Regions from separate parts of the Collibacillus ludicampi genome, predicted to be linked through region 1. Evidence: riboswitches for the same ligand, from Rfam matches in the RefSeq annotation. Region 1 holds a riboswitch; the other holds the start of a gene.

Region 1 (4,217 bases):
CCGAGATGAGCACAATGGTTAGTATGTGATGGGAACTCGGTTTATGAGTTTCAAAATCAATGCGCAACTCATTGGCCACTTGGTTATAATGACGTTTTATACCTAAGCAACCGAAGATGATTGCGGGCAAGACGATGAGTACAATCCATGCCCCTTCTGTAAACTTCGTTGAAGCGACAACGATCAAAACACTGATGGTCGTAAGAGCGCCAATGGCGTTCATGGACATTTTTACCTTCCAGTAGGAACCTTTCACGCGGATCCAACGGCGTACTAGACCGATCTGTGCGATGGTAAACGACACAAATACACCGATCGAATAGAGCGGAATCAGAGCTTCCGTCCTCGCTTCAAATCCAATGATTAACAGGGATGCAAGAGCTGTTAAAATCAGCATTCCGTTCGAATATCCCAAACGGTCGCCACGAACCGTCAAGGCACGCGGCAAAAATCCGTCAGACGCGACAAGCGCCGCAAGTTGCGGGAAGCCCGTGAACGTAGAATTGGCGGCCAAGATAAGAACGATAAATGTAGACCAGATCATGATTTGATAAACGATACTATGTCCAAAATAGACGCCCGCTAATTGAGATAACATGGTATTCTGCGGATTCACGGAGATTCCCTTGACATAAAGTTCATAAGAATAACCCAAGAGCGTAGCTCCGGTGATAAGACCGAGAGCGATATAGGCTTTTACGGCATTTTTCGTGGCAGGATCGCGAAAAACCGGCACCGAGTTGGAAATGGTTTCGATCCCTGTGAGCGATGAACACGCTGCACTAAATGCTTTGAGGATCAAAAGTGTTGTCAATCCCTTTGGCATGACCCCAAACGGCGGAGTTGACGGCTGTACAAAACCGTGTTGGAACTGATCAGAAATTCCCGTGAGGATGAGAATCCCCATGCAGATCATGAAAAAGAGAGTAGGCCATGCAAATACCGTGGCGGATTCTGAGATTCCCCTCAAATTCACGATTAGAATCACGATCACACAAAGAACGGAAATGGTCGTCGCATGTGGCGCAATCACCGGATAAGCGGAAGCAACAGCTTGCACACCTGCCGACACCGAAACGGCTACGGTCAGGACGTAATCGACCAGCAAGGCACTGGATGCGATCAACGAAACCCAAGGTTTATCAAAATTTTCCTTTGCGATCGTGTAAGCCCCTCCACCATTGGGATACGCCATCACCCCCATGATATAAGAGGCGATCAAGATTCCGAGAAGAATCACGGTGGCTATCGTGATCGGTAAAATTAACCACTTCACATCAGATCCCAGGGAAGCCAATTCTGTCATACCGGCTTCGGGACCATACGCAACCGATGAATAGAGATCCGCCGCCAATACGAGCAATGCCATAAACCAGAAAAGTTTATTATGTTTCGCGTACAGTTCCTTCGTTCGCATCGGCCGCCCGATGATGATCCTCTTCAAGCTGCTGAAATTGGATATGGCAAACAGGATAGCCACGACCGCGGCGATAACGAGAAGAGGATGAAGCAAATGACTATGTACCATCGTGAAAAACGCTCTCCCTTCACTGGGTGATCCCATGTAGTTTTCCCAATTGCTGCTCTAAAAAAAGCAAAAAACGACCACGAAGGGTCGTTTGACGTCATTCGACCGCTTCTGCAGATCGCCTACGAAGTTAGCTGACGGGTTCGGGCGGCAGAAGAACACCCTACCAAATCATTTGGATTCACCCCACAAATTGGGTCCTCCGCTCTGTCTTCACAGATTCGGCGTTTTGCAAATGTTGATATTCATTATATCCCTCAAAGAAGGGAAAGCAATTCGTCCCGTTGGTGATTTATAGCGATTTTGACCAAGAAAAAACAAACTTTACATAAGCGTATGATCTTTGCTCTTATTACCTCTGATTTTTACGTAATTCCTTTAAAAGATGCGATATCACTTATTTTTGTACTTGAGCTTTCACCTGGGGAGAAGAACCAGCTAGCGATTTGTCCGCCTCCGTACTTCCTGTTGTTTTTGCTGCAGGCGGCGAGACGGTAGCATTAGCCTGTTTCATGTTGCCTGGAGACTCTTTGGATGTATTGCCGTGGGGTCTCTTCATTTCATTGTTTGACGTGGATGATGGTTTCTTTTCCTCAAGATGTTGATGGTTATCAACTTTTGGATTCGGCTGATGAACCGCGACAGCCGGTATGACGACCGAACCGTCCGGACGGTACAATCGATCATTCATGTAACGCCAGACTCCTCCAAAAGAACTGGTTATATTCATCGTATCGGAAAGCTCGTCATAATCAATGCGTGAGATTTGAATATCTCCCAATGGCAATTGACGGATTCCGCTTACCGCGTCATACTTGTAAATTTCATTCATCGAGCCGTTTTTCATTTCAATATACAAGTATTCCATGTACGGGGAAAAAAAGGTGTTCTCAACCGTCCGATGATCTCCAAACCATTCGTAGATCAAATAGGGTTTCGCTTCATGCAATGGCAGTAAATAAGCGTCCAAATAAGAGCCTTGGACAAAATATAATAGAGTGTTCGTATTTCCCAGCCATTTCAGATAGGATACCTGCCCTACCGTTTGTTGAAAAATGGTTCCTCCCTTTCCGGCTATCGTCAGTGTATCCTTTGTTGTATAAGCCATATACTGTTTATCTTGGCTGTACATCACTTGCTCAGCGTTATTTGGGGGCATGACGGTTACTGTTTCTTGTTCCTTGGTTGTTGTATTCCTTTCCATTACCGGGGAAATGGGAGGCTGCAAAAACTTATCGATCTCATGGAGTGTCACCAGTTGGATCAACGTAAACAAGGTAAAAACTCCTGTCCATATAGATATTTTTTTGTTCATCCTCCACTTTTTTCTCATGTTTTATTTCCCCCATCCACGACGAAGCTTGTCGCCACGTATCTTTCTCCAAGGGGATTCGACGGAGGCACAAGAAATTGATTCTTATAATAAAGCTCGGAACTGTATCCTCCATCCAGATTGGCCGCCACATAAGCTCCATGCTCCAACATCACTTGCTCGCAATCGAGCAAGCTTGCGCCAATTCCACCATTCCCCCGCCCTGAGAGGGCAAGTAACAAAATCGCTCCATCGCTGCGTTGACCAATTGCGGATCTCGGCGCGAAGCCCCAGGATCCATCGGTCGCCTTTAAAAAAGGCTTCCCGTCGCGAACCAATTCCGGCCCGAATGAGACCGCATCTTCGATCCCAATTGTTCGAGCTCTTGAAACGTATATTTGCCGACGATCAGTGCGCCGCTTTTCGTGATTCCAATAACAGGTTCGCGGGAGGTTTTATCCCCACATATGAATTTTCCTCGTGAAACGGTAATACCGAGCGGTATACCGCCCGTACCATGTCCGCCGTCAGAAAATCCTCCAGCATTAATACCGGCGATCGAACCGGAATCTTTCACCATTTCACTGACTGTTTCCCCGACAGAGTTTAAATGTTTTGTCACTGCCACATGTACGCGTTTTGGATCATGAACGATCAATAAACTGCCGGAATATTTGGCCGTTTGGATCGGAACCACTTCGATTTCGTCATCGTGAATGTTCGCAAAGTCGCCGGCCGGCAACGTTCCCCGATCCATCGTATCGAAGGAAACAGGACGGTACTTTGCCAAGGTAGCTGCCGAATAAAAAGGAGTGATGACCCAAGGATGTCGGCTTGTGAGTATGGCACCTATCACTGCACTGCGCAGATTTTCAAATGGTCCATACAGGACGAGTGCAACTGTTGAAGTGATCATATAGATGATCATGACCATGGTGATGGTAATGATAGATCCCATGCGAGTGTTTTTGTTTTTTAAAGGAAATGATGAGTGTTCCTTTTTCTTGGATGTAAAAAGCAAAACGATCATCTCCTATGTCGGACAGGCACCTAAAAAACAGCTTTTCGCCCTAAAGTATAGAGGACGAGCTTACAAAAATCTAGGTTAACTATTTTAAAAAAATAGAGTTCAGAGAAAAAATTGGCTGGAATCAATCTTACCTGTACGGCAGCGGCAATACATGCAAGCATTTCTGTGCCGGACTCACCTCCTTCTAGCGAATGTGACGCTCATCACAATGAGAAGAGGTTAAACTTTTTATAATCAGTGGTATCCCGTTACCACATCCCGAGGAGGAGATTATAAATGAACGAATTTGCAGCCACGGTTCGCGCGCCGGAATATCCGCCTTATTTGAAACACAAGGTGATTTTTGA
Region 2 (4,217 bases), 1.7 Mb from region 1:
TCCCCCGGATTCGTAAAAGCTTCAATAGCAATATGTATGCCAGGAACAACTCCGGGAACCGTAGCCATCCATTCCGGTTGGACATCAACACCAAATCTACGTTTGAGCCAATGGACAGCAGCAGCGTAAAACTCACGCGGCTTACCCGGATACCCGTATATCGGATGCTGCGCCCGTTTGATGATCGCTTCCACAACGCATGGCGGACACGGAAAATCCATATCGGCCACCCATAAGGGGAGTACATCTTCCGTACCAAAAATCTTCTCGCGATAATCCCACTTACTCGAGTTTGTTCCTATACGATCTATCACTTCATCGAAGTTATATTTCATGATTCTTCCTCCTTTTGCTAACCTATATTCCTTTCGAGGAGACTGATTCATGAGTCCGAATACTAACAAAATCACATGTATATTTGTTCCATAATTTATGATTTTACTACAAATCATCAACGAGAACAAAACAATACTCTCCCGTGTCAAATCATATCTTTCATCCAATATCGTTCTATCTACTCACCCATGGTAATATCTTTCCGGAATGAATCCGGACACGCGACCCAAATGGGAATCAGACCGGATACTCCTTTCGTTGTCGGGGCCAGTGATGGAGTTCTTCGCGATCTGGTCGGATCGGTCGACGATCCGTTCACATAAAATCCCGGATGATCCGGGGTTTTCGTATCATGAAATCGTTGTATCCCCACTTTCCCTGAGAGCTCTTGACGAAGAATCAAAGAGGGAATAAAATACCATTGTAATGAAAATGATTCTCATTATTAATAAAGGGGATGAAATCTATGTTACGCACATTTCTTAATGCCAAATCAATTCTCGTATGTATAGCAGCATTTCTGGTAGTAGGTGTCTTCGTCTGGCAGGGCGTTACCGCTCATGGAGCCCCTGATCCCACCGATCAAAACCTGAGTCCAACGGCTGCTATCATAGACACGGGTATTCTTGTTTTTCGTGAGGGACTTGAGGCCATTTTGGTGTTATCTGCAATTATAGCGAGTCTCGTACGTGCCAAAAGCGATTATTGGAAGCCGATTTCTCTTGGTGCAGGATTGTCTTTCTTGGCAACACTAGTCACCTGGTTTGTGGTTGTAGGGATCATCAACTTAGTCGGCAGCACCACATCAGAACTCAATATTCAGGCAGCAACCGGCCTCCTGGCGAACGTGGTACTGCTTGTGATCATGAACTGGTTCTTTCACAAGATCTACTGGACGGGTTGGATCACCCATCATAACCAAAGGAAGCGCGAGATCATCGAATCATCGGGTAACGACCAATCGATTACATACAAGGGACTCATTATTCTAGGACTGACATCCATGTACCGTGAAGGGTTCGAAGTTGTACTTTTCCTACAGACGATACGGTTGCAGGTCGGCACTCATGCGGTTCTCCTTGGGTCAGCGATTGGTCTGGGCTTAACGATGCTCGTTGCCGTGCTTACCTTCTTCGCGCATCAACGCCTCCCTTACAAGAAAATGCTCGTAATCACTGGCATCATGCTGGGAGTTGTCCTCTTTGTCATGACTGGAGAGACCGTTCAGGAGATGCAGCAAGCCGGGTGGATTTCGACAACTCAGATCGACTTAGATATCCCCGATTGGATGGGCTTGTGGTTCTCGGTAATCCCCACTGTTGAAACTCTCGCGTCACAAGTTTTTGCAGTCATTGTTGTCATCGGCTCGTATTTAGCCTACCAATACTTACATGTGTGGCAACCACGTAAACAAGAAAAATTGTCAAACTGAATCTTCTAGATTCTCCTGTACACATAGCTGCATCCGGAATTCCCGGATGCATTCATTGTATTTCTGCACAAGAAAATTTTTCATGTTCTGATTGCCGCTTGAGCATCATGGGGTAACCATTCGGTTGAATCGTGACTGTTGAACGGTCACCAGTTCAAAATATGTTGAATGCGAGAACTCAATGTTAGGTTTTAGACGTTAAATCGAGAGTTAGTTGTAAAATTTTTCGAGTTGCATCGCGCTTATACTATGGTACAGTAAGAAAAGAATAGCCGAATCTTCAAATGTGAAGAACGGGGGACTTTTTTTAGGGGTGAATCTTAAAACTTCGAGTTTTAAGTAGGGTGACTCCTTGACCCGAACCCGTCAACTAACCTCGTAGGCAATTGATAAAGGAGAGTTGTACTAGGAATGAAGAAAGTGAAAACAATGTTGTTGTCAACTGTATTGGGACTTTCCATGGCTGGAATTTCTTCCCAAGCCTTCGCAGCCGCACCAATGAATTTGCAAACCGGACAAGAAAGTTGGACGTATTCCATCAAAAAAGGAGATACGCTCTGGAAACTCTCTAGAAAATTCCATGTCCCGCTTGCAAATTTATTGTCCACCAATCCCGGCGTTCGTCCGCGGAATCTGCAAATTGGCGAAAAGATACGAATTCCTTCTCGCACTTCCAAAAAGAATAGTTCCACAAACTCTCGCGTGGAATCAACTTCTCGGCAAACACTTCCGCATAAAAAGGAATTGTCCATGGTAGCGACCGCTTATACGGCTGCCCCTGGCGAAAACGGAGGATATGCAGGTATTGATTACATGGGAAATCCTCTTCATGTAGGAACCGTTGCCGTAGACCCTTCCGTGATCCCGCTTGGATCTACCCTTTATATCACAGGGTACGATTTCCCGGGGCTTCCTAAAGGGGGAATGATTGCACATGCAACAGATATCGGCGTGCACGGAAATCGCATCGATATTTTTGTTCCAACGTCCCCGCAACAAGCAACAAAATTTGGAATGCAAAACATTAAGGTTTATGTATTAAAATAAGAAGGTCGTTGTACCTTCTTATTTTTTTTATCCCCACTCAATCAACCCCAGCGCGTAGGAATCCGCACGACTCCCGAACAATCAGCTGGCAATCCATGATATGAACCGTACAGTGTTTCGAGTGTGGATTTTCGATCTTATTAAGAAGTAATTCAGCGCTTTTCACACCCATATCATAGGTTTGCTGAACCACGGTCGTAAGCGGTGGCTCAAGAAGTTGCAGCCAAGGGGAATCATCGAATCCAATAACGGCTATATCGCTCGGTATATTCACCTTTTCTTCTTTGAGGACTTTTAGAGTTTCTATTGTGGTCAAATCATTAGTACAGAAGAGGGCCGTTGGCGGAACGGGCAAGTGTAACAGTTCCAAAATGATCTTTCTTGTATCCGAAATCTTATCAACAAATTTGATATATTGTTCTTGAATCTCGATGTGATGCTGGCTCAATGCTCGTAGATACCCTTCGTACCGTTCTTTTCTTTGTGATAATTTTTTGATGGCCGGTGAGAAGAGCGCAATCGATCGATGTCCCAGTTTGATGAAATGTGAGATCGCATCAACAGAAGCCTTGACGTTGTTTGAAAATACTCCATCCGCTTCAATTCCATCTAATTTGCGATCAACCAGGACGAGTGGAAAGCCTCCCTCAACCAGTTTTTTTAATAGGTCATTATTTTCATTCGTAGATGCAAGGATCAAACCGTCTACTTGCTTGGCAAGTAACATTTCGATATATTCACGTTCCTTAACAGGATTGTCATCAGCATTACATACAATGACGTTGAAGCCGTGTTTATTGCAGTAATCTTCGATCCCTCTGCTTATCGCAGTTGAAAAATAGTGCAGAATATTGGCTACTATAACTCCGATCGTATGGGTCTTCTTTACTTTTAGGCTTCTCGCTACAACATTTCGCTGATAGCCTGTTTCTTTGATCGCTTGTTCAATTCTTTGACGAGTTTCAATGCTCATATATTCATAACGTTTATTGAGGTACTGTGATACGGTGCTTTTCGATACTCCTGCCAGTTTTGCTACATCCTCCATCTTGACCCGCGCCATACGCCTCCCCTCCTATTCATCAAACATACATGATATTTCATCCTCTTTCATCTTTGTAATTGTGCCAATGCTTCTTGTGCCTTGCACTTGACTTGATCCGCTGTCCCTTTTGTAAGTGCTCCTCCCATCCCAACAGCCACAGCGCCGGCGGCAAACCAATCATTCATGTCGGCAATGGAAATTCCACCGGTCGGCATAAACGATACCTGGGGAAACGGTTCTCTCAATCCTCTGAGATAACCAGGCCCCAAGACGTTCGCAGGAAACAGTTTCATCAAACGGTGACCTTGTGCCAAGGCAGCCATAATATCTGTAGGAGTGAGCACTCCAGGAATATAC

Evidence for each region. Region 1 has a riboswitch for cyclic di-AMP ahead of kimA (potassium transporter KimA). Riboswitches for the same ligand answer to the same signal wherever they lie in the genome.
Region 2: it holds a riboswitch for cyclic di-AMP, as region 1 does, so the genes downstream of both, DNHGIG_RS01885 (LysM peptidoglycan-binding domain-containing protein) here and kimA (potassium transporter KimA) in region 1, are expected to answer to the same signal.

Annotation. Positions count from the first base shown of each region.
Region 1 covers NZ_BOQE01000001.1:2,025,147-2,029,363, reverse strand. The annotation lists gene kimA (potassium transporter KimA) at 1-1,528, opposite strand, end outside; cyclic di-AMP (ydaO/yuaA leader) riboswitch at 1,633-1,765, opposite strand; gene DNHGIG_RS10240 (hypothetical protein) at 1,926-2,804, opposite strand; gene DNHGIG_RS10235 (phosphodiester glycosidase family protein) at 2,858-3,208, opposite strand; gene DNHGIG_RS10230 (hypothetical protein) at 3,151-3,861, opposite strand; partial or broken gene DNHGIG_RS10225 (DUF2249 domain-containing protein) at 4,147-4,217, shown strand, end outside.
Region 2 covers NZ_BOQE01000001.1:359,076-363,292, forward strand. The annotation lists gene DNHGIG_RS01875 (MalY/PatB family protein) at 1-335, opposite strand, end outside; gene DNHGIG_RS01880 (FTR1 family iron permease) at 803-1,768, shown strand; cyclic di-AMP (ydaO/yuaA leader) riboswitch at 2,029-2,168, shown strand; gene DNHGIG_RS01885 (LysM peptidoglycan-binding domain-containing protein) at 2,180-2,815, shown strand; gene DNHGIG_RS01890 (LacI family DNA-binding transcriptional regulator) at 2,853-3,878, opposite strand; gene DNHGIG_RS01895 (bifunctional 4-hydroxy-2-oxoglutarate aldolase/2-dehydro-3-deoxy-phosphogluconate aldolase) at 3,926-4,217, opposite strand, start outside.